One region of the Paenibacillus sp. SAFN-117 genome, then DNA from elsewhere that is predicted to be linked to it. Evidence: a T-box and tRNA genes for the amino acid it is inferred to sense, from the RefSeq annotation. Region 1 holds a T-box; the other holds one or more tRNA genes.
What was found. The T-box of region 1 lies ahead of leuS (leucine--tRNA ligase). A T-box ahead of a tRNA ligase gene usually reads a tRNA of that ligase, here a tRNA-Leu.

Region 1 (15,896 bases):
ACGAGACAGTTTAATATAGAACATAATGGGAGGAGAAATCTTCATGTCAGCCGTTGTCGGGACAGGAGGAATCGATACGGCCACCGTCATGTACGGGGTATTCGGCGATCCGGTAGCCCATTCCAAATCGCCGCTCATGCTGAACCGGGCCTTCGAAGTGGCTGGAATCAACGCGGCTTATGCCGCTTTTCACATCCGGCCCGGAATTTTGCAGGATGCGGTCCGAGGAATACGGGCACTAGGCTTCCGCGGGGTTAATGTCACTATTCCCCATAAATTGGAAGTGATCGATTATTTGGATGAAATTGACGAGCATGCGCGGGCCATCGGAGCGGTTAATACGATTGTCAACGCCGAGGGGAAGTTAAAGGGCTATAATACGGATGGAATCGGTTATGTTCGGTCATTGAAAGAGGAAGCGGGATTCGATATACAGGGGAAAACCGTCATCCTGCTGGGGGCAGGCGGCGCGGCCCGGGGAATTGGTTACGCCCTGGCCAAGGAAGGGGCTTCACGGATTATCGTTGCCAACCGGACCGTCTCCAAGGCGGAGGAATTGGCGTCCTATCTGGACGGATTTACCCGGTCGGAAGGCATCGGCCTGGACGCGGTAAAATCGCGGATTCATGAGGCTGAGCTTCTTGTCCATACTACAAAGGTCGGGATGCATCCGAAAGTGGAGGATATTCCGATCGAACCGGAGCTCATTCACCCGGGGCTTCTCGTCAGCGATATTGTGTACAATCCTTTGGAGACCCGGCTGTTAAGGGAAGCCAAAGCGAGAGGCGCATCGGTTCATGGCGGGCTTGGAATGTTCATTTATCAAGGAGCCTACGCTTTTGAATATTGGACCGGACAACCTGCCCCGGTAGAAGCTATGCGCGCGGTTGTCCAACGGTCGCTCTCTCCGGAATGATCTTGAGGCTAAACGAAATTGAGTCTGATTTCTATGGCTAAACTATAAGAATTGAGGAAAACGTATATGTTGACAGGTAAACAAAAGAGATATTTACGCTCTCTGGCACACCATCTGAATCCTATTTTCCAAGTAGGCAAAGGCGGTGTCAACGATCACTTGATCACTCACATTCAGGAGGCGCTGGAAGCCAGGGAATTGATCAAAGTGACGATTCTGAACAACTGTTTGGAGGACCGGGAGGAGGTCGCCCGCGAGCTGGCGGAACAATCGGGTGCGGAGCTCGTTCAGAAGATCGGAAAAATCGTGGTCCTGTATAAAGAATCGAAGGAAAACAAGTCCATCGAGCTGGAATAATAAATTCGGAACAGGAAGAGCTGTTCGGATGTAATGATTTACTTTTTTCATGGGATGGGGTGGAGATGTGTTAATCGGAATCATGGGGGGAACTTTCGATCCCATTCATACCGGCCATTTGGTCGCCGCGGAGACGGCGCTTGAGGAAGCGGGGCTGGACGAGGTCTGGTTCATGCCTGCCAATATCCCTCCCCATAAGCCTAATACTCCATTGGCTTCACCGGATCAGCGATTGGAAATGGTCAGTCTTGCGATCGATTCTCATCCTTCTTATAGAGCCGTGGATGTGGAATTAACCAGAGGCGGAACGTCCTATACGTACGATACGGTTACGAGGCTGCAGCAGCTTTATCCCGATCATCGTTTCCATTATATTATCGGCGCGGATATGGTAATGTATCTGCCCAAGTGGCATCAAATTGAGAAGCTCTCCGAAATGGTAACGTTCCTTGGGGTCGGGCGCCCGGGCTTTGATATCGACCTAGAAGCGCTGCCGTCCCATTTGCGCAGCCGAATCAAGCTGATGACTATGCCGGCTATGGAGATTTCCTCCACCGACATACGCGAGCGCATACGGAACGGACGCTCTATTCGCTATAGAGTTCCGGAATCAGTCCGACTATATATCGAAAGGAGTGGTATTTATGGATCGTGAACGACTGATCGACCTTGTACGGGAGCAGATGCCGGAGCAAAGATGGCTGCATACTCAGGGGGTTATGGAGACCTCGGTCGTGCTGGCCGGCCGATTCGGCGCGGATCCGGTCAAAGCGGATTTGGCTGCGCTTCTCCACGATTATTGTAAATACTGGCCGATTGAGCAGCAGAGGAAGGTCATTGAGCAGGCCGGGCTTGCTGACGATCTTCTCCAATATGACAAACCTCTGTGGCATGCACCGGCGGGGGCCTGGGTGGCTGAACAAGAGCTTGGCATTAACGATAAGGAAATCCTGGATGCGATCCGTTACCATACGTCCGGCCGTCCCGGTATGACCCTGTTGGACAAAATTGTTTGTTTGGCCGATTACATTGAGCCGGGAAGGGATTTTCCGGGTGTAGAACAAATAAGGTCATTGGCTGAATTGAGCCTGGAGAGAGCACTGATTGCGGGCTTCGATTCAACGATTTCCTTCTTGCTGCAGAAGGGACAGAAGGTTTATCCTATGACCATCATGGCCCGAAACTCGCTGATTGACGAGCTGGTTCAGCGGTCAGGTTAAAGTAGGCCCTTTTTTACCACATTAGAAAGTTTAAGTTCATTAAAGCATTAAAATGGAACAAATTTTCTAATTGGCATAAAAAGCTACCTTTAAAACCGGGTTATTCGTCTTCGAAGAGGCTTCGTTAGAAGCTTTTTTTATAAATATTACGCATACTAATTTCGGGGGTACGGCGGCAGATTTTCAGAAGTCCCGGCTTAGCGAAGGATCGATCCGCCACCGTATTTCCGGGCGTTGGGAGGTCATAAATCGAATGAATGAACAAATGCTGTCAATGGTTATCCAGGCGGCCGAGGATAAAAAAGCGTACGATCCGGTCGTTTTGGATTTGCGCGGAATATCGTTGATCGCCGATTATTTTGTAATTTGCCATGGAAATTCGGAAACCCAGGTCCAGGCGATTGTCACCTCCATCCGCAAAAAAGCGGATGAACAAAAATGGACGGTACGCGGAGTAGAAGGGTTGGATAACGCCCGGTGGGTGCTTATCGATCTGGGGGATATCGTCGTTCATGTGTTCCATAGGGAAGACAGGGAGTATTACAACATTGAGCGGATCTGGTCCGACGCGAAAGTTGTGGAGACCGTATGAATCTGCAGGCGGGAACGGTCGTTAAGCTGCAAGTAGCCAGGGAAGTTTCCCCTTACGGCTTCTTTCTGACAGACGGCAGCCGGGATATCCTTCTACACTACACGGAGAAGGAAGGCAACATCGAACCGGGGCAGATGGTAGAAGTGTTCCTGTATTACGATACCGAGGATCGTCTGGCGGCTACAATGAAGAAGCCGCTCCTCCGGCTTGGAGAGGTCGCCCTGCTCGAAGTGGCCGATGCGCATCCGAGATTCGGGCTGTTTCTGGATATGGGGATCGGCAGACAGCTTCTGCTTCCCTATCGCGAGCTTCCGGAGCTGAAGGAGCTGCGCCCGCAGGTGGGTGATCGGGTGTTTGTAACTATGGCCCACGACCGGCAAGGCCGTCTTATGGCCAAACTGGCCGGGGAGAAGGAGCTGTCGCCGCTGGCTGTCCGGGCACCGGAATCGTGGAAGAATGAATGGATGACGGCAAGGGTTTATAAGCCTTTGCAAATGGGAACCTTCGTCATAGTAGAGGGCGGGGTGCTCGGATTCGGGGTTATCGGGCTTATTCATTCCAAGGAAAGAACCCGTCTGCTTAGAGTGGGAGAATCCGTGGAGGTACGGGTCATTCATGTCCGGGAGGATGGCCGGGTTAATCTGTCCATGCGCCTGCCGAAAGAGCAAAGCCGTACGGAAGACGCTGACGTTATTCTTGCCTATTTGCAAGAGAGGCCTAACGGGGCGATGCCTTATTCGGATCAGACCCCCGCGGATATTATCAGCTCGAAATTCAGCATGAGCAAGGCCGCCTTCAAGAGAGCGCTGGGCAAGCTGATGAAGGACGGGCTTATCGTGCAGCAGGAAAACTGGACCTATTTGAAGGATAAGGCCCCTAAATAGCTCGCCGGTTCAGAAGTTCCGAGTCCAAGGATTACGCAACACTAAGACTTGGGGTTTATGGAGGATTTTGGGCGAGCGGAATACTCCCTATAGAGCATTGAACGATAAAATGGAGTAGTGTATGGTCCGGCTTTGGAAGGAGAGGGGAAGGCCTTGGCTTATGAACAATTCGCATATTATTATGATCGGCTGATGGAGGACATGCCTTACGCGGATTGGCTTCGCTTTGCGAAGCAGTGCTGGGAACGCTACGGCACTCCGGTTACGGTCGTCGATCTCGGATGCGGTACCGGCAATTTGGCTATTCCGTTGGCCCGGCAAGGGTTTCATGTGACCGGGATCGACTTGTCGGAGGACATGCTGGCTATTGCAAGAAGCAAAAGCGAAACACTCTACGGAACGGAAGGCTCTCTTCGCTGGGTCCAACAGGACATGCGGGAATGGGAGCTGCCGGAAGCGGTGGATGCCGTTATTTCTTTCTGTGACTGTTTGAATTATTTGCTTGAACCTGAAAGCCTTGAGGAAGCCTTCCGGCAAACCTGCCAAGGGCTGAATCCGGGAGGTTTGTTCCTGTTTGACGTGCATACCCCTTATCAGCTGCAAAATTATGCGGAGCATCAGCCTTTTGTGCTGGATGAAGAGGATATAGCCTATATCTGGACCTGTCATCTGGACGAAGAGCTTTGTGAGCTGGAGCATGAGCTCTCCATCTTTGTCCGTGAAGAAACGGCAGGCGGTCCGGCCGGACGCCGTTACGTGAGGGTGGACGAAACCCATGTACAAAGGGCTTATCCGCTGGAGCAGATAATGCAATTACTTGGCAAATCCGGCTTTTCCACGGTAGAATGCTATGCTGATTTTACATGGGATAAAGTTACCCCGGAGACGGAGAGAGCCTTTTTTGTTGCCCGTAAATAAGTAGGTGGGGCCTGTCCGCACTCCCGCTCCCTTGACAGAACACATAGTTTTCATTATAATTTCTTCATAATATTGGCTATGAAGAGGAGTAGTAGCATTGCAGAGCGTTTAGCAGAGAGCCGGAGAACAGGTGGAAGCCGGCAGCGCGAACAGCGAACTCGCCTCGGAGCTTGAAGGGTGAAGGTGCAGCGGTTATTGGCAGATGAAAGCCAAGTTATTAACCGGGCAAGCTAGCCCGACCGTCTAATCCCGCGTTAAGGGCTTCGAGTGAACGGAGTGCTGTGACGCTCTGTTAATTAGGGTGGTACCACGGGAACAAACCTCTCGTCCCTAGCGTAATGCTGGCGATGGAGGTTTTTTTTAGTTTCGGGGATCCCCGCGAAAATTGTAAAAATATAAGAAATTATAAGTTTCACCTTATACCTGTTCTTATATTTCATCGGTAAACGCGCCTGTCCAAAGGACGGCGATAGCCGTTTATCCTTGGGGTTAAATAATGCGACCTTTGACCGTTCCGGTCATTTAACCAAGAGTCAGGTGAACAAAGCAGCCAAGAAATCAATCATTTACCGTACTTTTTTTAAAAAAAGCTTGCTGAAAGGGGCGGGCTAAAAGCTTGCCGGGCCGGCAAAATGTTGAAGGAGGATGAATTATGGTTCACGAAACTAAGGGGCACGGGTACAACCCGCTCGCCATTGAACCTAAGTGGCAGAAGTATTGGGACAGCAAGAAAGTGTTTAAAGTATTGGATGATTCGGATAAACCGAAATTTTATGCCTTGGATATGTTCCCTTATCCGTCCGGTGCGGGACTTCATGTCGGACATCCGGAAGGATATACGGCAACGGATATTATCTCCCGCTATAAGAGAATGCGCGGCTACAACGTCCTCCATCCGATGGGATGGGACGCCTTCGGTCTTCCCGCTGAACAGCATGCGTTGGATACCGGCCAGCATCCGCGCGACATAACGTTCAAAAATATTGACAATTTCCGCCGACAGATCAAATCTCTCGGATTCTCATATGACTGGGATCGCGAAATCAGCACGACGGATCCGGATTATTATAAATGGACGCAGTGGATTTTTGTTCAATTATATAAACGAGGACTCGCCTATATGGCCGAGGTTCCCGTTAACTGGTGTCCGGCATTGGGCACGGTTCTGGCCAATGAAGAGGTGATCGACGGAAAGAGTGAGCGCGGCGGTCATCCGGTCATTCGCAAGCCGATGCGTCAATGGATTCTGAAAATTACCGAGTACGCCGACCGGCTGCTCGAAGATTTGGAAGAGCTCGATTGGGCCGAAAGCATCAAAGATATGCAGCGGAACTGGATTGGAAAATCCAAAGGAGCGGAAGTCCGCTTTGCCGTTGATGGCCACTCCGGAGAGGAGATTGTCGTATTCACGACCCGCCCGGACACCTTGTTCGGCTCCACCTACTGTGTCTTGGCACCCGAGCATCCGTTGGTAGAACGGATTACGACGAAGGAACAGATACAGGCCGTTAAGGAATACAAGGAGAAAGCCGAACGCAAAAGCGATCTGGAACGAACGGACCTGGCCAAGGAAAAGACGGGAGTATTTACCGGAGCTTATGCGGTCAATCCGGTCAACGGGGCGAAACTGCCGGTATGGATTGCCGATTATGTGCTTGCCGGTTACGGAACAGGCGCGATTATGGCGGTGCCCGGCCATGACCAACGGGACTACGAATTTGCCAAACAGTATAATCTTCCGATCATCGAAGTGGTGAAGGGCGGCAATTTGGAGGAGGAAGCCTATACCGGAGACGGTGAGCATGTCAATTCCGGGCTGCTGGATGGACTCCGTAATGAAGAAGCCATCGCCGCCATGATCCAATGGCTGGAGGAGAACGGCAAGGGCGCCGGCAAGGTTACCTATCGTCTTCGCGATTGGTTGTTCAGCAGACAACGTTATTGGGGCGAGCCTATTCCCATTCTGCACCTCGAGGACGGCACTATGAAGACCGTTCCGGAAGAGCAGCTGCCGCTGGTCCTGCCGGATGTCGATCATATCACACCTTCCGGGACCGGGGAGTCGCCTCTTGCTGCAGTGGAAGAATGGGTGAATACAGTAGATCCCGAAACCGGAATGAAAGCGCGCCGCGAGACGAATACCATGCCTCAATGGGCGGGAAGCTGCTGGTACTACTTGCGCTTCATCGATCCGCATAATGATAAGGAGCTTTGTTCCTTTGACAAGCAGAAGGAATGGCTGCCCGTCGATTTATATATCGGAGGGGCGGAGCATGCGGTGCTCCATCTTCTCTATGCACGGTTCTGGCATAAAGTGCTCTATGATTTGGGCGTCGTCTCCACCAAGGAACCATTCCAGAAGCTGGTCAATCAAGGGATGATTCTTGGAGGAAATAACGAGAAGATGAGCAAGTCCAGGGGCAATGTTATCAATCCGGATGACATTGTGAGCAAATACGGCGCGGATACGCTGCGTATGTACGAGATGTTCATGGGACCTCTGGAAGCTACCAAGCCGTGGAGCGAAAACGGGGTGGAAGGAACATATCGCTTCCTGAACCGCGTGTGGAGATTGTTCATCCAAGAAGACGGTTCTCTGAATGCGAAAATAACCAAAGAGGATTCCAAGATAGACGATTCATTCCGAAGAACCTGGCACAAGACGATCAAGAAGGTAACGGAAGATTACGAGGCGCTGCGTTTTAATACGGCCATCAGCCAGTTGATGATATTTGTTAACGAGGCTTATAAAGCGGACAGCTTGCCATGGGAAGCCATGGAAAACTTTGTCCAGATGCTCTCTCCAATCGCCCCTCATATTGCGGAAGAATTATGGGAGAAGCTCGGTCATACGGATACTTCGATCACTTATGTCCCATGGCCCGTTTACGATGAGAAATGGACCGTAGAGAATGAAGTGGAGATCGTCGTACAGATCAACGGCAAAATCGTCGACAGGCTTTCCGTTCCGAACAATCTGGATCAACAGGGGATGCAGGAAGCCGCCCTTGGATCGGATAAAGTGAAGGAGGCCATGGCCGGCAAATCGGTGAGAAAAGTCATTGCCGTTCCAGGTAAGCTTGTCAACATCGTTGTCGGTTAACAGGGACCACTAAGGACCGTGCCAACTGTGAATTCATGCCGATGGAGGAAGATATCGGCTTGACTGAACCTTGGCATGGTCTTTTTTTACCACAATAGAATTTATAAGTTATTGCGTCCTGAATTAATTCAAATTCTATTTGGCGATAACATCCTCTAAACGCGGTCGCTCATCCATGAAATACTCCGATAGGAGTTTTTCTCATTCGGCAGGCCGGGACAACAATGAAGCTACTTTAGCTACATCTTCATCATATTTTGCATGGGTAATCCGAAAGAGCTGATTGAACATATCCTTCAGCTCCTTTTCCATCAGACGGAGCCCTTCGGCAGTAATGCCCCCCGGAACACTGACCCGCTGCCGCAGCGTCTCGGGAGTAAACCCGCCTTCGGTCAACAGCTTGCCTGTACCGACAAGCATTTGGGCGGCGAGTGCCGAAGCCTGCTGCTCGTTAATTCCGGTTTCTTCTACGGACGCGCGAATGAAATGCTCGAGAAAATATGCCAGGAAAGCCGGTCCACAGCTTGAAATATCCGAAGAGACGCGGGTGAGCTTCTCTTCAATTTTAATAGGCTGCCCGATATTTGCAAGCAGGGTCAGCAAATCGTCACGACCTGCTGCAGAGACTCTCTCCCCGAACATGCACAGTAACGCTCCGCCCAAGGTGAAATTGGTAATACTTGGTATTACCTTGGCGATTTGGCAGTTCAGAAGCTGCTCCAATTGTCCGAGCATCACCGGGCTTGTTATGGAAACCACGATTTGCGACGGATCGGTAAAGTCCCGAATTTCATCTAAAACCTTCTTGTATTCCATTGGTTTAATGCAGAGAAAGACGATTTCGCTTTCGAGTACAACTTCTTTATTCGAACGCGCGATGCGCAGACCTGGATAACGTTGGGCGAGCTGTTCAGCTTTGGCTGAAGTACGATTGAAAGCGGTAATTTCCTGAGGCAGCAGCGCCTCCGAGCGAAGGAATGCTTCTATCAGCATACTTCCCATACTGCCGGTCCCGATGAATCCCGTATTCATCATGAACCCCTCCTTGACCAGTGATATACGTGCGGCAATGCTTTTATAAGTATATGCGGGTGATGAGGGTTGCATTCCTATAATCTGGTAATCGATTTAAGAGAAGGGACGGGGATTGGGGAAAGGGGGAGAATTTGAGACGGTTTGGGCGGAGAAATCGTAGCCGGGGATTGTCTTTTTGTCCAAGCGTGATATAATAGTGAATAAATGGAAATGTGCGGAAGAACCGCCCTGACGGATCTTGCTTTAAGCAGGATCCCAGGGCGGTTTTTGCATTTTCGCAGCATGTATCCAATCTTGCGAAGGGCTTGTCCCGGCATTCAGCGGGCAAGTCTGATTTACAATACTGGAGGTAGCGATAACTATGGACAGATGGTTCGGAACGAAAGGGATCTGGTTTTTTTCATTGATGCCCGTTGCCTTGCTTGGATTTTTATTGTTTACGAGATTGTATGATGCCGGGGAATGGGAGCCCTTCAGCGCAGTCAATGATGAAGTGAAGTCTTTGCTGGCCTCGGATTGGGCGGGTTCTGCAGATGAAGGCCAGTCGTTGAACTCGGGCGGAGAAGGAGGCAGCCAAGCTCCGAATCCCTCTGCCGCCCCGGATACTACAGGCAAGCCTGCCGGGATGACGAGCGATTCCGATTCGCAGGCGGGCGCCGTTGAAGATTCTAATGGAACCTCAGCTGCTCAAGCTCCGAATGCAGGTAGCCCACCCCCTAATGATGTAAATCCGGGGTCTACGCATCAGCCATCGGCGGTTTCCGCGGACTCGTCCTTGATTGATATCAATACGGCTTCCGTTACGGAGTTAACGGCTTTGCCGGGAATAGGTCCGAGCAAGGCTAACGCTATCGTAACGTACCGCCAGCAGAACCAAGGGTTTAAATCCATTAACGATCTTATGGAAGTGAAAGGGATCGGACAGAAAACCTTCGAGAAGCTGAAAGATCTGATTACGGTGAGCCCTTATCCCGGCGCTTCTGATTGAGCCATTATCCTTCCGCCCGGCCTAACATTTATAAAGAAGGATTTGTAGGGAAATCTCTTTTATTTTTGTATAAATTGTGAGAATATAGGATTAGGCTACTAAAAAGGGAGGAATTCATTGAAATGTCAGAAGAACGTCAATTAGCACTGGAAACTTTGGCGATTCACGCCGGGCAGGAGATCGATCCGACAACACTGTCCAGGGCTGTGCCGCTTTACCAAACGACATCCTACGGTTTCCGCGATACCGATCATGCGGCCGATTTGTTTGCCCTTAAGGAATTCGGCAACATTTATACCCGCCTCATGAATCCGACTACGGACGTGTTCGAGAAGCGTGTGGCCGCTTTGGAGGGCGGAGTGGGCGCTTTGGCGACAGCCTCCGGTCAGGCTGCCATTACATACGCCATTCTTAACATTGCCGGCTCCGGCGATGAAATCGTATCCTCATCCAGTTTGTATGGCGGAACTTATAATCTGTTTTCGACAACGTTATCTAAAATCGGAATTGACGTCAAATTCGTGGATTCTTCCGATCCCGAAAATTTCCGCAAGGCCATCACTCCCAAGACTAAGGCGGTGTTTGCCGAATCGATCGGGAATCCGAAGGGCGACATTCTGGATATAGAAGCCGTTGCCAAAATCGCGCACGAGAACGGGATTCCTCTTATTGTCGACAATACGTTCCCGAGCCCTTACTTGCTGCGTCCGATTGAGCATGGAGCCGATATCGTGGTTCATTCCGCGACCAAGTTCATCGGCGGACACGGAACATCCATCGGAGGCGTTATCGTGGACGGCGGCAAGTTTGATTGGAAAGCGAGCGGCAAATTCCCGGGATTGGTTGAACCGGATCCGAGCTACCACGGTGTAATTTATACGGACGCGGTTGGCCCGATGGCTTATATTATCAAGGCCCGTGTTCAATTGCTGCGTGATATGGGAGCCGCCATTTCTCCATTTAACTCGTTCCTGCTGCTGCAAGGACTGGAGACCCTCCACTTGCGGATGGAGCGTCACAGCAGCAACGCACTTGAAGTTGCCAAATATTTGGAGGCGCATTCGTCTGTTGAATGGGTCAACTATCCCGGGCTGCCAAGCCACCCCTCCTATTCGCTGGCACAGAAATATTTGCCGAAGGGTCAGGGAGCGATTATGACCTTCGGGATCAAGGGAGGACTGGAAGCCGGACGCAAGGTGATCAACCATGTCAAGCTGTTCTCCCATCTGGCGAATGTTGGAGATTCGAAGTCGCTGATTATTCATCCGGCAAGCACAACTCACCAGCAGCTTTCAGAGGAAGAACAGCGTTCGGCCGGTGTAGCTCCCGGCATGATTCGTCTTTCGATCGGTACAGAAGCGATTGCCGATATTCTGCATGATTTGGAACAAGCGATCCAGGCCAGCCAGAAGTAGGAGCAGACGATGAGCACTCGTAAAGATTGGGATACCTACTTCATGGATATTGCTTACATGGCCTCTACTCGATCCCAGTGTCCCCGCCGGCACGTTGGAGCTGTGCTTGTTCAAGGTAAGAAGCTGTTGGGGACGGCTTACAACGGTGCACCGATGGGAGTTCCGGATTGCTCGGAAGCGGGCTGTATGCTCGTTGAGGAGTATGAGATGACTAACGTTGACGGCGAAGAGCGGATGGTCAAGAAGCAAAGATGTATTCGGACGATTCACGCCGAACAGAATTTGCTGCTCTTCACCGATCGGACGGACCGTGAAGGCTCTACGGTTTATGTTACCGATCAGCCCTGCTGGACGTGTTCCAACATGCTCGCGAATAGCGGGATTAAGGAAATTGTCTATCACCGTCCCTATCCTAAGGACGCCGATAAAGTAATGGAATTAATGCAAGCAAGGGGAATTGTATTCCGCACTCTGGAACGTTATGAGCCTCCCGCGGATACCGTTATGAACGTTACAGATTGACGAATCTGTCGGCCTACGATTTAGTTGTGCCGGACCTGCGGATGTTAAGAAGCCGTTCCGAATGAATTCCCATAAAAGTATATAAATGAGGAAGAACCTCTTTATCGCGCTAAGCGAAGAGAGGTTCTTCTTTTTTTGATAATTTTATAAGTTTCGGGGCTCCCCGCAAAGTACTGTATAAACCTTTATCGAAGTAAAGTCATGAAGAGCGACCGCGTTTAGAGGAAGGTTTAGACGCCGACTCCGTTGGAGTGGGGACGGAATACGCTTCGAAGGTCACACGTCACTTTGTGGGGTTATGAAAGGGGGGAGCATTTTGGTGCAGTTGGTATACAGCAGACCGCTGCTTACCGTTGCTTGTCTTTGGGTCATTGGAGGAGCGGCCGCCCTTCAGCTTGAGCATTTAGGCATTCCATTAATAGCCGCCTTGTTGGCGGCAGCGTTAACCGCAAGTTTGTGGCTGCTCAAAATACCGGCGCGCAGACCGCTTTCCCTGATCCTGGTGCTGTTTACTTCCTTCAGTTATATTCAGTGGTATGATGAGCGGAACCATTCTTCCTTAGGAGAAGAATGGGCAGATGCGGAAGTGAATATATCCGGCCAAATTATTTCTCCTGTGACCGTTGACGGTGACCGCGCCTCCTTCACGGTTAAGGTTCGGGAAATATCCGCTTTATCTCCGCTTAATTCGCAGGAGGCTTCGGATACGTTAAGTCCAATGCCGCACCTGCGGGAGAAAATGCAGGTATCGATTCGGCTCGTGAAGCCATCGGAGCAGGCCAAAGCCTCTCAATGGAACAGAGGGAATGAAATCAAGCTGGCCGGAAAGCTGCTTCTGCCGTCAGGAGCAAGAAATTTCGGCGGCTTTGATTACCGCAGTTATATGCGGTTTCAGCATGTTCATTGGCAGATAACGGAGAAGGGAACGGAACGGATAGTTGTAACGGAAAGCAAGCATTGGGACAGGATGACTGTTCTCCGCTGGAACGATCAGTTCCGGGCCCGTCTGGCCGGTGTATTGGACGGGCTGTTTCCGGATAACCAAGCCGGTTATATGAAAGGAATGCTGGTTGGGCTTCGCGAGGATCTGGACCCGGAACAATTCCAGCAATTTTCCCAGCTTGGGCTGACTCATATTTTGGCTATATCAGGACTGCATGTGGCTGTTTTTACGGGCGCAATACTAACGGTTCTTGGCTGGCTCGGACTGACCAGGGAGACGAAGCTGCTGATCGCGATTCTCCTGCTTCCCTTCTATATTGTTGTAACCGGTTCGGCCCCCTCCGTCGTTCGGGCAGGCATTATGGCTATGATGGCGCTATACGCTGCGAGAGCAAACAAACTTAAAGACGGACTCAGCTTGGTCAGTCTGGTCGGACTGCTGATGATCGTTTGGAACCCTTATTATTTGGTCAATGTCAGCTTTCAGCTTTCTTTTCTGGTGACGATCGGGCTTATTGTCGGCGTTCCTCGGTTAAATGCCTTTTTGCCTAACCGCTACCCTGCCTTGAGCGGAGCGCTCTCGGTGACTTTGGTGGCACAAGCGGCTTCCTTCCCGCTCTCGGTTTACTATTTTAACCAATTTTCGCTTTTATCCTGGTTGGCTAATTTTATTGTTGTTCCGGTTGTCAGCCTGGCGGTCATCCCTTTAGGCTTCGTCTCCCTCGTCATCGGTTCTTTGTGGAGCACGGTTGGCCAATGGCCGGCCTGGGTGGTGGTACGAATTAATGACCTGTGCTTTGGACTGGTCGATTGGCTGGACGGCTGGAGGTCGTTTCATCTTATTTGGCCTTCCCCATCTATTTGGTGGATGCTGGCGTATTATGGATTATGGGCTGCGATAATGATCCAGGCCAATCGGGTTCGGCAGAGGAGGAGGGAAGCGAACGGGCCGATGTTAACCGTCGAACCGGGGACCTCCGAAATATCTCATAGGCGCAGACTTTATGCGCTTAGCGCTGTTCTGCTTCTCCTCCTTTTATACGGTTATAGCCCCGATTTTTGGAAGAGGGAAGGGGTCATTCAATTTCTGGATGTTGGCCAGGGGGATTCGATCCTTATTCGTACACCGGAACACAGGCATATCCTGATCGATGGAGGGGGGACGATGCGATTTTCCAAGCCGGGAGAAGAATGGAAGCAAAGATCGCGGCCTTACGAGGTCGGGGAGAGGTTGGTTGTGCCGCTTCTTAAACAAAGAGGAGTTCATCGCCTGGATTGGCTGATCATTTCTCATGCGGATACGGATCATATCGGCGGGCTGCAGGCTGTCATTGAGCAAATCCCCGTGGACCGTCTGTTGTTTAACGGGAGCTTGAAGGATAATGAAGGCACCCGTAAATTATTCCAAACGGCATTGGATAAAAATATTCCCATGTATGCGGCGGAAGCCGGGCAGAACATTCCGCTGGACCGATATTCAGCGCTGTATCTTCTCTATCCTGACCATAAGAAGGATGAGGGGGTAAGTTATTCCGCAGAGCAAAATGAACATTCCGTCGTGTTTATGCTGGACATGTATCAAGCGAGGGTATTGTTTACCGGGGATGTTGAGAAGCTGGGGGAATATGACATTCTGCATTCGCTGAAGGAGATCCGTCTCGGCCCCCATAGCGGAATAGACGGGGCTGCCCTGGAGGAGAGATTGAGGCCTGTCGATGTGCTGAAGGTGGCGCACCACGGCAGCAAAACATCCACTACCGAGCAGTGGCTCGATTATTGGCAGCCTCGCCATGCGGTCATTTCCGCCGGGGTTAATAACCCGTATAGGCACCCTTCCCCGGTAGTGGTGGAGCGACTGGAGAGCCGCGGCGTAAATCTGTTTCGAACCGACCTGCAAGGGGAGGTGCAAATGATCATCCGCAAGCAAGGCTACCGTTTCCGGACGATGCTGCAGTAAACGAATGAGTGCAGATGGGAACGATGATACCCCATTGTTGAAAAGTCAGCAGTGGACAATGAATAAGAGGATGATTTTTAAAATAATTATAGCTTTTTCTAAACTATTATAGATATATTTAATAAAATAGTAAAAATTTCACAATAAATATGGACAAAAAACCAAATACAAGCTATAATTGGAATATAATGGTGATTATTGTTGAATGTTTTTTTATTCTACTTTTAACAATAATTAGCCAAGTAAACTATGAGGAGGAAGGAATATGTGGCTCTTCGCTATACTACATGGGAAAAACTACGTTTGAGAGGCATAATAGAGCGATTTGACATGGAGCCTCTGCGGGCATGAGTACTCGCGAAAGCCGCGAAGGGTAAGGAATTCGCGTTGCTAACCAGCTTATCATGCCCGCCTCTCCATATAAAATCGCTGTCTATTTACCCCACCCAGAGTAGCGAGGAAGCGAATATGTTAATTAAGAGAAAGTCATTGTCCGCCCTCGTTCTTAGTGTTGCACTACTCGTACCTTTGTTAAGCTACCAAGGATCAACAAGAGCAGAAAGCGCAGATCAGTTAGCAGAGTCTGAGGAATTTGAAAAAAACATTTCGTACAGAGCAATATTTGGGTTGAATCAGGAGCCGAATTATGTAAAGGAAGTAATGGAAACAAACAAGATTTCTTTAGGGCATGGCGTAGCATTAACTCCAAACGAAGAGAAGGAATTGAATGAAAGATTTCAGAGGCAACGAGAAAACAAACCCAAAATTCTAAATTATTTAAAGGAAGATAAGTCGTATGCTTGGCTTTATATTGATCAAGCAAATGGTGGAATTATCAATATTGGTTTTAAAGATTCACTATTAAACAAAGAAGAAGAGATACGTAAAGTTACTAATATCTATGGGGACTCATCTAAAATCAAATTTCACGAAGCAAAATATTCAGAAGATGAATTAAGAGATTTAGGTAGTAAAATTTTTGAACAAATGCACAATGAACTTGAGGCTAAAGGCATTCATTTGACTGTTCAAACAGATATTCCCTCA
Region 2 (15,383 bases), on a different contig from region 1:
CTATTGTTATCTATTGGTTAAACAATTTTCGGTAAAGTAAGGACCAGATATAACGAGAGTTCGGTAAACGTGGAAATAAGCAATGCATGAAGAGACAGCGGCGGCTATGGGCCGAGGTTTGGCCATTCTTGCAGAGCTGGTCCAGGGACGGACGTTCAGACAACGTAACAGATTGACGGAGGAAAGGGTCGGAAGCATGAAGCAAAAATTTGCACTTTTTGTATGTATTGTTGCAGTAGTACTACTGGTTAATATGGTAGGGAAAGATCAGTGGAGCCGGGTATGGGGACATGTCAAGGTTCAGACCAACGACCGCCAATTCGCAATGAATGAAATTCGGGGAGAAGCCGCCATTCTGATGGATCAGAGAACAGGCAAGGTTCTTTTCTATAAGAATGACAAGGAAAGGATGTATCCTGCCAGCACGACGAAAATATTGACCGCACTTCTTGCCCTCGAGCTGGGAGACCTGGACGAAATGGTTCAGGTTGGGGAAGAAGCGGTTCCGCACCCCGGGGAAAGCAGGGCGGGGCTTGTGCCCGGGCAGCAGTTCAAGCTGATCGATCTGCTCCATGCCCTCATGCTGCCTTCAGGCAATGACGCGGCAAGGACGATCGCCATTCATATTGCGGGCAAAGTAAGCGGCCGCGAGGATATGGAGCCTGACGAGGCAATAGACTACTTCGCCCAGCTTATGAATAAAAGAGCGAAGCAAGCGGGGGCGAAGCAGTCCCATTTTGTCAATCCTCACGGTTTGCATGATGAGAATCACTATACAACCGCCCGCGATCTGATGATGATCGCCAGTGAAGCGATTAAGAACGAGCAGTTCCGGAAAATTGTCAATACGGGGCAATATACCGCATACAGCAAGGGTAGAAACCATGCAGATACGCTAAGCTTTACCAACACCAATCAATTACTTCAAAGAAACAGCGGCTACTATTTCGAAGGGGCGGACGGCATTAAAACCGGGTTTACGGATCAGGCCGGTTATTGTTTAGTATCCTCGGCTACCCGTTATAATGCCGGATTGATCGCTATCGTGCTCAAATCTACGAATGATGAAGTCTGGCGGGATTCCAACCATCTGCTCGAGTACGGATTCAAGGCTCTGTCCCAATAAGATTCAACCGTTCTTATGTAAATGAAGCAACATCCGATACTGTGCATACGGATACTGATCTCGCGTACTTGTGAAGAATGCTGCATCTTTTTGTAACGGGCCAATCGAAAATAGTTTCTGGACAGGGCTTTCCGCGTATAGGATAATTAAATAGAATTCAATTGATTTTCGGAGAAAGCGGGAAGACGCGATCGGAAAGGAGAAGGAAGGAACGCTTCTTTTCTTCGCAGGACGGTTGGCAGGAACTCTTAATCGTCCCAACTGAAAATCTTGAATGATCTATTACGCAGGGGGCTTGATGAAAACGATGAAACAAGTTAAATGGAAAAAGGTTGCGGCCGGTACTGTGCTTGCTATTAGCTTAAGCCTTCCAGTGAATGTGATGGCGGCTCCGGTTCCCGTTGCTAGTGTGACAGTTGAGGCGGCCATTGCGGATTTGGTGCCTCTCAGAGCCGTTGCAGAATCGATCGGTGCCCAAGTATCCTGGAATCAGGAAACTTATCAGGCGGAAGTGCGCCGGGGAACCCAGTCGCTTACGGTGACCATCGGCGAACAGAAGGCAATCGTGAACGGTGCGGAAGTGCATATGGACAAAGCGGCAGAACTGGTCAATGAAACGACGATGGTTCCGCTGGATGTCATTAGTCAGGCTTTCCAGGCCGAGCTCGAATGGAATGACGAAACCGGCCTTACGATTGACAGCAATGATCTTATCTCTATTAGCGGTTATCTAATGAGCCTTGTCCAGAATGGGCAAATTTCCGAAATCCCCTCTTACATGAGCGTCCCATTGCAGAAGGCCATGCAGCCGGAGTTGATTGCGGCTATTAATGCGCAATTAACTGCAATGTACGGCACTATTGAACAGTTGGCCGGCGTACAGCGGGAAGATAATGCTGTGCACAACAATGTGAAATTGACCTATATGACGGACAGACAGCTTCCTCTTGAAATAACGCTGCGATTCGATCAGAATCAGAAGCTGGATGATGTTTACATTCCTTACTTGTCGGCGGGCGGTTATGAGAAGCCGGATTATGACGATTCGAGCGCCTACACAGAGAAAGAGGTAGTTATTGGCGAAGGGCAGTTTAAATTACCGGGCACCCTGACGCTTCCTGCAGGCGAAGGCCCGTTCCCGGTTGTTGTACTGGTTCATGGTTCGGGTCAGAACGATCGTGACGAAGCGGTAGGAGCCTATAAGCCTTTCCGTGATATTGCGGTCGGTCTGGCCGCGCAGGATGTAGCCGTGCTCCGATATGAGAAGCGGACTCGGGAATATCCTTACCAATCCATGTCCATCCCGAATTTCACCGTTAAAGAGGAAACGGTCGATGACGCTCTGGAAGCAGTGAAGTATCTGCTTAAGGAAGACAAGATCGATTCCGAACGGATTTATCTGGCCGGGCATAGTCAAGGCGCCATGCTCGTTCCCCGGATGATCGAGGCGGATGAAGAAGGCCATATTGCCGGCGCCGCCGTTATTTCCGGACCTTCTACTCCTCTGGAGGATATTCTGCTGTGGCAATTCGAGAATCAATTGGACAATGCCAAGAAAGCCCAGGCTCCTGCAGAACAGATTGCGCAGCTGGAGCAGCAGATTGCATTGTTTAAGGAGGATTTGAAGGCGATCAAGGATCCGGCGGTGCAGACCCAACCGGATAATTTCTCCTTCGGAAACTTTGCCTGGTGGAAGGACTTCAGCAACTACTACGGCGGAGAAATCGCCAAGGAACAATCGGTTCCGCTGGTCATTATGCAGGGGGAGAACGATATCCAGGTGCCTGCTAAAGAGCTGGATGGCTGGAAAGAAGCGCTAACCGCACGCAGCGATGTGACCTACAAGCTTTATCCGAAGATGAACCACTTCCTGATCGAGGTAGACCAGCCGTCTACCGGAATGGAATATTCGGTTCCGGGTAACGTATCCAAGCAGCTCATAGACGATTTGGCGGAATGGATTAAGAATAATTAAACTCATTGGCCGGGGGAAACCCCGGCTTTTTCTTTTCCGGCACGGATATCTAGTGGATTTATTTGTGGGTGTTTTACCTGTTCTTATATTTCATCGGTAGAACGCGCCTGTCCAAAGGACGGCGATAGCCGTTTATCCTTGTGCGAGTTTGCTCTGACGCGTCTAACTGGATTTATACAGCTAGTTTGCTTTTCTAGAGCGAAAGACGGTAACTACCTTGAAAATCCGTCTATTTTACCGTCTGCAGGCATCGTTGCAAGCGGAGCGGCACGTCTAACTGTATTTTGTACAGGTAGATTCAAGCGAATGGGCGAAAATGATCAAACTAACTGGATAAACTACAGTTAAAATGGGCAACTTTGGGCGAAACGGCTGTTTTGGCGCAAACTAGCTGTAGGTTTTCCAGTTAGTTTCCATATTTCTTCCGAATATAGAAATCTAACTGTATGAAATCCATCTAGTCTTCAAATTTCACACTATTGAAGCAATTCAACTCTATTCTACCTTGATAATCCATCCATTTTCATCATCTGATGGTGCCGCGGTCAGCGGCATGGGGGTCTAGCTGCAAAATGCAGCTAGTTTGTGCAAAAAGGCGATTTCAGCAAAAAACCTCGATTCTAAATGTAGTTTTTCCATTTATTTCAATAGCCTTCCACCATTCGCTCGAATTTACCTACATAAAATACAGTTAAATGTTTACCAAACGAAGGGATGGCGACCGACCGGCCATGAATATATGTGGGTCCCGCTGGTTCGGCCGCGTTCAGAAGAATTAGACCCCGTCTCAGTCGGGGGCGAAGGAGCTACGAAGGTTGCAGCTTAGCGGCTTTTTCCCGAATAAAACAAACGGCCAACGCCTCACAAGGCACTGACCGTAATCAGACATATCCGGTTTCTCTGCAAGGACTTAAATCAGATCCAGGCGCGAGAAACGATGACCAAGAGTATGAAGAGAACCAGAATAACTCCGGTGCTGGTCCAGAGTCCACCTGCAGGATGTCCCATGTTCAAGTCCCCCTTTCTCTTCCATCTGGTCCTATTTTATGCGATCGCGAGAAGGGAGGTCACGAGGGCATCATGAAATGTGCGAATGCCTCTATTGTCTACGGTTAACCGATCAGCCGAAGCAGAATCATACCGCAGAAAGCGCAAATAATTCCCGCCGTTTCCTGGCGGTTGAATTTCTCCTTCAGAAACAATCTGGCATAGAACAGAATAATCAGGACATTCATCGCTACGACCGCCGATACGAGCCCGGTGACTCCAAGCTTGAACGCGGGAAGCAGGAGCAGCATTCCGGATATGTTGCTGACTCCGACGACGAGTCCCCAGAGAATAGTTTTCGAGAAAGACCAATTTGGTTTAGTGTCGGGCGAATTACCGGGTTCCTTCTGTGCTTCATCAGAGCTCCTTTTGTTCCGTCCCCATAGCCAAGAAATAAAGAACAAAACCATCCCTGTCGCATACATAATGACTAGTGTGGGAATGGTCTCACCGCCCCATAATACGGCCTGCTTGGAGGCGACGTCGGTTAACCCGAAAGAAATAAGAGTAATGATTCCCCACTGAAGCCCCTTCAAATTCGAGAACGAGAGATCACTGGAATAACGGATCAAGATGATGCCGCAAATAATGACAAGAAAAGCGGCCCCTTGCCCCCACGTAAGTGCTTCCCCCCACAAACCGTAAGCGAGAATAACGACGACAACCGGAGGAAGACCGGCCATAATCGCAATTAAAGAGGCTTTGCCGACCGCAAAACCTTTATACATGGCCGCATTGGCCGTAAAGGAAAATACCCCCATGAAGAGTCCAACCCAGACTCCGGGAGTCCATTCCGGCTGAACGATGAAATTAAGTCCGACCCCAATGAGCGTTCCGGACAAATAAACGGCGAATAAAAGCAAATTGCGATCCAACGGCTTCTGGGAAGACCATTGATACAGAATTCCTCTTAGCCCAAAGCATAGACAGGCTAAACCAGCATAAACAAGCCACATTGTACTACTCAGATCCTTTCTGTCATTCTATCAGGCTGTGCCAAGTCACTCTAACCACTATAGGCAGACTCACGAATTCCGTCAAGGAGGGAATCTTTATGCCGGAGAACCGGCGAGAAGAAAACCGGCCCCCCCATTTCAGCATTGATCTGTTAAAAAAGCGCTGGCTCTGCCGGCAAAGGAGCATCATCTCTCATCCTGAAAGCGGGAGAGTTCCGGAATTTAGTATTCATGACAAAAGGACGGGATTCTAGTAAAATGAGGTGGACAGCTTAGTGCAGCCAACCTTAATCGCTAAACTTTGAAAAATTTGATTGTCTATCGGGAGGGTTTAAGAATGAGTGCGGAACAGCAAGCGGGTTATTTCGGTTCATTCGGGGGCAGCTTTATTCCTCCGGATTTGCAGCAGGCCATGGATTACTTGGCGGAGCAGTTCGAGAAATATAAGAATGACCCCGAGTTTATTGAGGAGTACAAGTATTATTTGAAGGAATATGTCGGCCGGGAAAACCCTCTCACGTATGCCAAGCATTTGACCGAGAAGCTCGGCGGGGCCAAAATTTATTTGAAGAGGGAAGATTTAAACCATACCGGTTCTCATAAAATCAACAACGTGCTGGGTCAAATCCTGCTGGCGAAGCGGATGGGGGCCAAACGGGTCATTGCCGAAACAGGAGCGGGACAGCATGGAGTGGCTACCGCCACGGTCTGTGCCATGTTCGGAATGGAATGCGTTATTTATATGGGAGCCGAGGACACCCGCCGTCAGGCGCTGAATGTATTCCGTATGGAGCTGCTGGGGGCCAAGGTAGTACCGGTCAACAAAGGGCAGGGAAGGCTGAAGGACGCGGTTGATGAGGCTCTGGAAGACCTGGTGGCCAATTACAAGAATACGTTCTATTTGCTCGGATCCGCCGTAGGGCCTCATCCGTTTCCAACGATGGTGAAGCATTTCCAATCGATTATCAGCGAGGAATCGAAGAGGCAGATTATGGAGAAAGAAGGCCGCTTGCCGAATGCGGTCATCGCTTGTATGGGAGGAGGAAGCAACGGCATCGGTTCGTTCGCGCATTATATTGATGAGCCGTCCGTCCGGTTAATCGGAGTGGAGCCCGATCAAGCCCCGACCCTGACGCAAGGCGTGCCGGGAATGTTGCATGGATTTAAATGTCTCGTTCTGCTCGATGAGAACGGCGAACCGCGGAAAACTTACTCCATCGCCGCCGGTCTGGATTATCCGGGAATTGGACCGGAGCACAGCTATTTGAAAGAATCCGGCCGCGCCGAATACTATACCGTTACCAACGAGGAAGTGCTTGATGCTTTCCAGGTGCTCTCCCGCACCGAAGGAATTATACCGGCCCTGGAAAGTGCTCACGCGGTTGCTTATGCCCTGAAATTGGCCCCGACCCTGGATAAGGATCAATTATTGATCGTTAACTTGTCCGGCCGTGGAGACAAGGATGTCGAGCAGGTATTCGAAATGCTTAATAAATAAAAAAGAGAAGGAACGGGGGATGATATTCCCTCGTTCCTTATTCGTAAATCATTCGGATCGTCATGCCCCCGTCAATGATCAGGTTCTGGCCGGTAATAAAACCGGACTGCGGCCCGGTCAAATAAAGGCAGGCTTCGGCAATATCGTCCGGGGTGCCGACTCGGCCTACCGGATGCTGCTTTTTGTCCCGCTCACTATGCTGTGGCAGGGTGGTACGCGAGGATAACTGCCAGTCGCATGTTTCGATCCAACCCGGGCTGACGGCATTCACCCGGATCCCATAAGGCCCCAGACTGACGGCCATGGAATGGGTCAGAGCCAGCAGTCCTCCCTTGGATGCGGAGTAGGCTTCCGTATCCGGCTCAGACATGAGCGCCCTCGTTGACGCAATATGCAGAATGCTGCCTCCTCCCTGTGTTCTCATCACCTGTGCGGCTTGCTGTGAACAGAGGAAGGCACCACGCAAATTGACGGCTATGACGCGGTCGAAATCGTCGGCAGACAGCTCCATCATCGGCGCATTGCAGCTGATTCCGGCGTTATTCACCAGTACGTCAATTCGCCCGTATTCTTCCATCGTCAGGCGAAACCAGCGCTTGACCGCTTCTTCATCGGCGATATCGACGCACATGAACATGGCCTGCCCGCCGATCTGCCGGATTTCCCGAATGACTTCGAATCCGGCTTCTTTGTCTATGTCGGCTATGGAAACCAAATATCCGCAGGAAGCAAATTTCCAGGCAACGGCCCTTCCGATTCCTTGTCCTCCTCCTGTTATCATGACCACTCGGTTCATATTGACCCTCCTTCTTGCAGCTTGACGGTACCGTACCGAAAGCATTAAAATGGGACAAACTTTCTAATTGGCATAAAAAGCTACCTTTAAAACCGGGTTATTCGTCTTCGAAGAGGCTCCGTTAGGAGCTTTTTTTATATTTCATCGGTAAAGGCACCCGTCCTAAGGACGGCGATTGCCGTTTATCCTTGGTGGGGTCATTTCATTATACGGAAAGCTAGAGAAATATGGAAATGTTCGTTGCTTTTTCGATAAAGGTTCGAATACTATAGAACTAGTACATAAGATAATAGGAAACGTAAGATGCATCAATCATTCAGCTCGGGCTGAACACAAGCCGAACTTGCATCATGGACGGTAGGAAGATACATTTCGTCGGCTTGCGAAAGGAGGCAGGACATGGGTTCACCGAGAGGAAACCGGCCGAACAGGCCCATTACCTATCTGATCGGATGGAGAAAAGGCAGGATTGAATATGATCCGGCGGGGAAGGGGAGCAAGGACCACGGACATTCGGGTTCGAAACCGGGCTCCAGAGCCGGAATCCCCACATATCCCGCAGAACGTCCTACCTTAACGGGAATAGCCGGTTTGCTGTGGAAAAGGCTGCCTTTCGTTCCGTTGAAGGCCGCTGAAGTGCTGCTGTGGGCACTGCCTGCTGTCAGTTTTGCCATGATTATTTGGCTCGTGCATTCGCTGATTCATATAGGGAAGGGGTGACCGGCATTGTACACTACGTGGGCGATTTTTGCCGGAGTCGTTGGATTGATAGTGACTGGAGCGGCCGTTTTTACAGTGTGGCATGTCTATTTTGCGGCACAGCAGGATGCGGACAGGCAGGGAAAGCCTGCGCCCGGACACTCACTGGAATCGAGAGTAAGCTCCTACTTTTTGCAATGGACCGTGCTTGATTATGTAATGCTCGGGTTGATCGTAACCGGCCTGCTGTTTCTATTTGTCGATTTATTGGCGGTAATGCGCAATCCCGGCCGATTTCCGTATCATCATCATGCTTACCTGATGGTGGGCTTTGTGTTCAGCTTTCTGGGCACGCTGTTCATGGTCGTTCGTCTTGCCTTGACCTTACAGAGTATACGTCCTTCTGCGACGGGGGAAGAGCATCATGATCAGCCAGAGCAGACTGACCCCGCCGAACAAGGGATACAGAACGGATAGCAGCTTGCTGAATCCGATTTGGCTGACCAGATAGCTGACAGCAAGAATAAGGACGATCCCTTGAGTCCGGGAGATTCGGGTCCGCTGCTCTAACTGGAGAGTGAGTCCGTATGCATCCGCAATAAAAGTGGTGAAGATTTCTCCGAAAATAACGAAAACATACAGCAATTGAATGACGGGGCCCAGGTGGCGGATAATTTGTCCCATAGGAATTTCGAACTGAGCTATATCCGGCATCCGTGCGGCCAATGCGATATGAGCGGCCAAGAGCATTACCCCGATGCCGATCCCTCCGATAAGCCCTCCCCAGAACAGGACCGAACGGTCCCGAATGGCTGAGCCAAGCGGTACCAGAACCGCTTGCGCCATAGCCAAATTGAATGCGCTATATAGGAAAGGGGAGAACCATACCCTCCATGCGGAAGAGTCGGTGGACAACTGCAGCCATTGGCCGGCGTTAGGCAAGCTCAGGGTTGACCAGACGACAATGACCGAGAAGATCATCATAACAGGAACAACGATAGAGTTAACGACCAATATCCCCTGAATACCCCGGGTCAGTACCAGGTAAGAGAAGATGATCGTCAGAAGGAGTCCCGCCTGATAGGACATGTTCAGTTGTTCCTTGAACAGGGAACCGGCTCCGGCCAGCATAATCGTCGTCACGCCGAAGAGTACGATCATGGTAAACAGACTGACATAATTTCCGATTCGCTCCCCGAACAATATCCGATTGAGATCCTCATAAGACTGTGCTTCCAATCTATGGGCCATCAGCATAATTTTAATCCCGATCCATGTGAAGAACAGACAGGAGAGGCCGATGGTGAATGCGGCAGCAGAACCGTACCGGGTATAGAACTGCAAAATTTCCTGTCCGGTAGCAAACCCGGCTCCGACAACGGTTCCGATGTAGGTAAAGGCAACCTGCATAATCTTCCCTGTCCTGCGCATAAAAATAAAGCCCCCTTGTCCACACCATTAATATAAGGTATGTCCAAGAGGGAGCGGGCATGACTATTGGATTGCAGACTATCTCTTGTTTCCGCCAGCCTATTGCTTCTGGGCATCATCGAACAATTTGATCGACTGGATTTTCCCTGTTTTGGAATCGATGTCGAGCCTGAGCACGGTAGCTTCATTAGAATAAGCCATGACGTAGTTGGTGGTCGTATCCGGCTCGCCCAGAGCCTTGATGGCATCGGCTGCTTTCTGTCCGAGCTTCAAACCGTTCAGACCCGGGTCGATATCGATCGAATCAATGCTGACAAATTCAACCTTGTCGGAACGATTGATTCCTACGGTAAAATCCGAATAATCCAACACCGTGATGGGATCGGTCGGATCATCCATAACAAATTCGTTGTCAGGTTCTCCAAACTTGTCCAGGACGGTCTGCCTGCTATCCGAGATGGACAGTCCCATCAGCAACGGTCTTTCGCTGCTGTAGGCTTCTATTTCGGGCTTGTTCCGATCAGGCGTCATCGATTGGGCCGTTCCGGAAGGAGGTTCGCCCTCCTGTGGTACGAAGACAGGAGTGCCGTTAACCGGTGCCCCCTCTCGGGATTCGAAAGGGGAAGGGGCGGGCTGGGACTCATTCAGCTTGTCGTTCATTGACGAAGGAGACGGGGCCGGTTGAGCTTCCTTGCCGCCGCTTTGGCAGGCAGTGAGAGCGGCGGCAGCGGCACAGGCCAGTCCAACCAGGGCGACCCTTCTAATAAAGGGGTACATGATTTTTCTAGTCCTTTCAATTGTACTGTAATAAGATACGTTCCATTCTTTTCTATACTTATATAGACAACTTAAACGCGTCGAAAGTTTCACTTTTTTTGTAAAAAAACAAAAAAAGTTGTCTCTTGATCAAGACGGACCGGCTGTGATAAGTTTTTAATCAAACCATATGCAAAGGATGCTGTTTCTTCTTCCGTTATGACTATGCCAGTAATGGGAGTGAAGGTCGGCTTAAATGGGAAGTAGCATTTTGTGTCAAGTTGGGGAGGCTGAGTTTTGTTATGGAACGGTTAAAACAACAAATACGCGAGCATGGAAAAATTTTATCGGATAAGGTTCTTAAGCTGGATGCCTTGCTGAATCACCAAGTGGAGCCTTCTCTTATTATGGAAATGGGGCAAGAATTTGCACGAAGATTTCAGGGGGATAACATTACGAAAGTGATCACAGTGGAATCTTCCGGGATCCCGGTTGCTTTCGCAACGGCTTGTCATCTTGGGGTTCCCATGGTTTTCGCCAAGCGCAAGAAGACGCTGACGACCGATGAGGATTGTTATATGGAACGGGTTCCTTCCTTCACCAAAGGAATTGTAACGGATATAATGGTATCCAAATCGTTCCTGTCTCCGCAAGACCGGCTGCTCTTCATTGATGATATTATTGCAAATGGGGATGCAGCCCGAGGCTTGATTCGGATTATCGAGCGGGCCGGAAGCCAATTGGCAGGAATGGGGATTGTCGTAGAGAAGTCCTTTCAGAAAGGGGCGCAAACGATCAGGGAACAGGGAATCCGCTTGGAATCTCTGGTCAACATAACCGGATTAACGGATGGGATCATTCACTTCGATTCCTGATTTTGCAAGAATCTGCCGAGCGGGATTAGGCAGGTGGATTTTGACAGACGTTCTTTACCTTCCCAACCTTGTTGTTTTTCGTTATAATTAAATCAGACTATAGAGAGAGGAGGCATTTCTATGGGGAAAGAGAACGTGCCGGTGGACTATTTCAAGACGAAGCTGAGGGAAGCCAAAGTTCATTTTGAACGTGCCCTGGACTGCAAGCATACAGAATTCGACGACTTGTATCCCTATATGATAGAGCATCCCCAATTCTTCTGGTACAAACGCTATGTAGCTTGGTCGGAATTGTTGACGATCGTTAAGCTGTGCGGTGAACTCGAGGTTAATTGGAAAGAGCAATTTACTCCTCAACAGATCAATTACATTGAGTCAAGAGTGATGTCCGGAACAGTGTTGGATTGCTGGTATGAGTCGAAAGAGCATGTCGGTTGACAGCCCTCGGATAACGAATCGGATACGACCTAAAAGCGGCTTCGCTTTTAGGTCTTTATATTACTATCCGCAGCATGCGGATCACAGCTCATGAGGCAAAATGTTCATGCTCTCGATATGCTTCCTTGTTTCTGGAGTTCCTAACTGATGCAGCATTTGATAAATTTGCTGCAGGTTGGCATCATACCATTCATTTTCTTTATCATGGGAATATTCGCGGAAAGGGATGACGGCTCTGGCGGCAGTACTGATTTCCGAAGCGGATGTATCTTCGAATAATTCCTGCAGCTTGTCCAATTCATCATCGGTTGCCTGAATAACGAACTCGTAATTCAAGGCTTGCTGATCCTGCAGAATCTCGCCGGGGGCGACCGCTACATAGTATGTTTTTTTCTCCACGGGTGTCGCTCTCCTTCCATAAACCGAATCTTTACAGAGCTTCTCTCGGTCAATTACTTTGTATAAATAGAGCAAAAAAACCAACCTTATATCCTATATTGCCCCGAAGAAACCATGTTATGTATGTCCGTTGGCCATAACTACATGAATTAGCTTACTATGGATATAAAGAAGATCAAGAGGCCTGGCCAAAAGGCCGTGAATAGAAAACAAATCGGGAGCATTTGGTATTATACCAAGGGCAACGAATTAATACGGCATGAAGAGATGAATAACAGGAGCAATAAATTAAGTCGGGAGGCGATAAATATGATTTCGGATGAAGAACTGGATCGTTATCGGTTGGATGGAACGAGGGTAAGGGTGGTCAGAGATGCGGACCCTGCCAACGATGTAAGAGGCTTCGTTATGGCCTGGGACGATAAAACGGTACTAATCCGCAAAATGAACCGGAAAGTCATCAAATTGGACCGAAATTATATATACCAACCGTACAATGAGGAGCGGAAGCTGCCGGAATGACGATCATTAGCGGAGTAAATGAAGCATTCGTCGAGCAGAACGGCAGTCCCTATCTTCTGATCACATCGGAAAAATCGCTGTATACTTTAAATTCCTCCATCTGGGGAGGAGGATTCTCCGAATGCCGGTATCTGATAAATCGGCAGGTGAGCAAAAATTACTGCTGTGACGACCCAGTATTGGAGATGGAGCAATTTCTGCAGGGCGCAGGTCTTGCCCCCGCGGAGACGGCCGGAATGCTGACAGCGGCCCGGGTAGCGGATGCGGGACGTTGCGAGGCGGAGGACTCCGGAATCCGGGTAAGCACCATAGTTACCGCAGGGCTGAGCAATCCGGCAAGAGCAGGTTCCAGACGGGAAAGGCAATCGTTATTCCCCGGCACGATTAACACGATTGTCATAGTGGAAGCCGCAATGACCGATTCGGCCATGGTCAATGCGGTAATAACGGCAACAGAAGCCAAGACAGCTGCTCTACAGGACTTGCGCGTACAAGCGGGTGACGGGGAAGGAACGGCAACCGGAACGACGACGGATGCCATCATCATCGCGGCGACCCAGACGGGGCGTGCGTGCCAATATGCCGGTACGGCCACCTTGCTCGGGCATATGATCGGCCGTACGGTATATGAGGCTGCGTATTCATCGGCCCAGCGTAATTTGAATTATTGGCGGGAGAGAAACGCCGGCCAATAATGAAACGGCAGCTATTGGCCGATTAAGGCTGCTAGATACGGGAATGGACATAGTTCCCGGCAAGAATGCTGATCTCAGCCTTCACCATGCTGCGGGACAAGGTCAGGCTGCCTCTGTTCTCCCGGCAGATGTATTTACAGCGTATGCCTTGGGCATCCTTCACTTCGCTATATATCCGGATGCCCGCTGATCTCAGCCGCTGCTTGAGCTGGACGAGATCAATCTGAATCATCTCGAGCATCCTCTGCATGACGACAATGTTCGGAAGGCAGAGCCTATGCGGTGAAGCCGATGAATTCTGCATCCGGTCCATATCCCGCCTGATCATGGTCAACAGAACAGGCAGTAACACAGCTTCCTTGACCAAATCGGATTCTTCCATCGTAATATGCTGCGGCTTGCGGACTAATGTATTTGTCGTCATAATAGCGAACCTCCGTTCGTATATTTGTTTTTATTGTAATGGAAAAAATCGTAAAACGCAAGTCAATTTTGGGATTTATTTGAATATATATAGTAGGTTAAATTTTTTTTAAAAAAAGGTTTGACAACCTATAAGCAGTCATGGTATATTACTTCTTGTCGCCGCAATAATTACTTAAGACGAAGCAGATAGCCGGCAGACACCATTCGCGGTCGTGGCGGAATTGGCAGACGCGCACGGTTCAGGTCCGTGTGGGCTTACCCCCGTGGAGGTTCGAGTCCTCTCGACCGCACCATTACATAATCTACGAGGGCACCCCTAATTGGGGTGCTTTATTGCATAGATTTCCTATATTCATAGCCCGAAAGGACGAAAGCGAACATGATTCAGTACAAACATAAGGTAGCCGGCTACCTCGTTCCCTCTTTGGAAGGAATGGAGGAGGCTGCGATTGCCGGAATGTTGGAATATCCGCCGAATCCGGACATGGGAGACTTGTCGCTGCCATGCTTCAAGCTGAGCAAGGTGCTGCGCAAGGCTCCTCAAGCGATTGCTGAAGACCTTAAGGCCAAGCTGGAGCAGGCTGATTGGCTGGAGAAGGTTGAAGCGGTATCGGGATATTGCAACTTATATTTGAAGAAAGATAGTTTTGTTCAAGATCAGTTGGCCTCCGTACTCTCCTTGAGACAGCAATTCGGTTCCCAGAACCTGGGCCAGGGCCGGACGATTGTCATCGATTATTCCTCTCCCAATATCGCCAAGCCGTTTCACGTCGGACATCTGCGCACGACAATTATCGGCAATGCGCTCTATAAAATTTTCTCATTCCTCGGGTACAATGTAGTTCGGGTCAACCATCTCGGAGATTGGGGAACCCAGTTCGGCAAGCTGATTGTCGCTTATAAGGAATGGGGCCAGGCGGAAACCATCGAGCAGGAAGGAATCAGCGAGCTTCTGAGGCTTTACGTCAAATTTCACGATGAAGCGGAAACTCATCCTGAACTGGAGGATAGAGCCCGCGGCTGGTTTGTCAAGCTGGAGCAGGGGGATGAAGAAGCGATCCGGCTGTGGAAATGGTTTGTCGAGATCAGCCTGAATGAATTCAACAAGATTTATGATTTGTTGGGGGTCAGCTTCGATTCCTATGCGGGAGAAAGCTTCTACAATGATAAGATGGCCGCGGTCGTTCAGGAGCTGAAAGACAAGCAGCTTCTGGAAGAAGACGACGGAGCGATGCTTGTACGTCTGGACGACTATAATATGCCCCCGGCTTTAATTATCAAGAAAGACGGAGGCACCCTGTACCATACAAGGGATATTACAGCGGCCCTGTACCGGAAGAACACCTACGATTTCGAGAAGGCGATCTATGTCGTCGATGCGGGGCAGAGCCTTCATTTCAAGCAAACGTTTAAGGTTATTGAACTGATGGGTTACGATTGGGCAGAGGATCTGGTGCATGTCGCTTTCGGCAAGGTAAGCCTGGAAGGAGCCAAGCTCTCCACGCGTAAGGGCAACGTTGTCATGCTTGAGGACCTGCTTACACAATCGATCTCCAAAATTCGGGAAATTATCGAAAGCAAAAATCCGGACATGAAAAATAAAGATGAGGTGGCCCGTCAGGTTGGCGTTGGTGCCATTATCTTTAACGATTTGAGCACAAATCGGATTAAAGATATCGTCTTCTCTTGGGAAGAAGCTCTCAATTTCGATGGGGAGACCGGACCGTATGTGCAGTATACCCAT

Region 2: it has a tRNA-Leu gene. The T-box ahead of leuS (leucine--tRNA ligase) is inferred to sense a tRNA for this amino acid. The anticodon was not compared.

Annotation. Positions count from the first base shown of each region.
Region 1 is NZ_JBQCLK010000001.1:169,375-185,270, reverse strand. It holds gene yqeH (ribosome biogenesis GTPase YqeH) at 1-19, shown strand, start outside; gene ACTHRH_RS00805 (shikimate dehydrogenase) at 44-916, shown strand; gene yhbY (ribosome assembly RNA-binding protein YhbY) at 983-1,273, shown strand; gene ACTHRH_RS00795 (nicotinate-nucleotide adenylyltransferase) at 1,341-1,928, shown strand; gene yqeK (bis(5'-nucleosyl)-tetraphosphatase (symmetrical) YqeK) at 1,918-2,493, shown strand; gene rsfS (ribosome silencing factor) at 2,747-3,085, shown strand; gene ACTHRH_RS00780 (CvfB family protein) at 3,082-3,969, shown strand; gene ACTHRH_RS00775 (class I SAM-dependent DNA methyltransferase) at 4,162-4,887, shown strand; T-box leader at 4,957-5,222, shown strand; gene leuS (leucine--tRNA ligase) at 5,540-7,990, shown strand; gene comER (late competence protein ComER) at 8,192-9,022, opposite strand; gene ACTHRH_RS00760 (ComEA family DNA-binding protein) at 9,387-10,013, shown strand; gene ACTHRH_RS00755 (homocysteine synthase) at 10,136-11,428, shown strand; gene ACTHRH_RS00750 (deoxycytidylate deaminase) at 11,438-11,950, shown strand; gene ACTHRH_RS00745 (DNA internalization-related competence protein ComEC/Rec2) at 12,270-14,849, shown strand; gene ACTHRH_RS00740 (S1 family peptidase) at 15,318-15,896, shown strand, end outside.
Region 2 is NZ_JBQCLK010000018.1:103,245-118,627, reverse strand. It holds gene ACTHRH_RS13635 (D-alanyl-D-alanine carboxypeptidase family protein) at 83-1,126, shown strand; gene ACTHRH_RS13630 (alpha/beta hydrolase family protein) at 1,434-3,101, shown strand; gene ACTHRH_RS13625 (YjcZ family sporulation protein) at 4,017-4,109, opposite strand; gene ACTHRH_RS13620 (DMT family transporter) at 4,214-5,104, opposite strand; gene trpB (tryptophan synthase subunit beta) at 5,442-6,602, shown strand; gene ACTHRH_RS13610 (SDR family NAD(P)-dependent oxidoreductase) at 6,640-7,398, opposite strand; gene ACTHRH_RS13605 (hypothetical protein) at 7,798-8,118, shown strand; gene ACTHRH_RS13600 (hypothetical protein) at 8,125-8,574, shown strand; gene ACTHRH_RS13595 (YkvI family membrane protein) at 8,482-9,528, opposite strand; gene ACTHRH_RS13590 (hypothetical protein) at 9,628-10,305, opposite strand; gene ACTHRH_RS13585 (xanthine phosphoribosyltransferase) at 10,587-11,159, shown strand; gene ACTHRH_RS13580 (hypothetical protein) at 11,280-11,597, shown strand; gene ACTHRH_RS13575 (hypothetical protein) at 11,679-11,996, opposite strand; gene ACTHRH_RS13570 (hypothetical protein) at 12,306-12,518, shown strand; gene ACTHRH_RS13565 (adenosylcobinamide amidohydrolase) at 12,515-13,213, shown strand; gene ACTHRH_RS13560 (hypothetical protein) at 13,245-13,637, opposite strand; tRNA gene ACTHRH_RS13555 (tRNA-Leu) at 13,846-13,932, shown strand; gene argS (arginine--tRNA ligase) at 14,022-15,383, shown strand, end outside.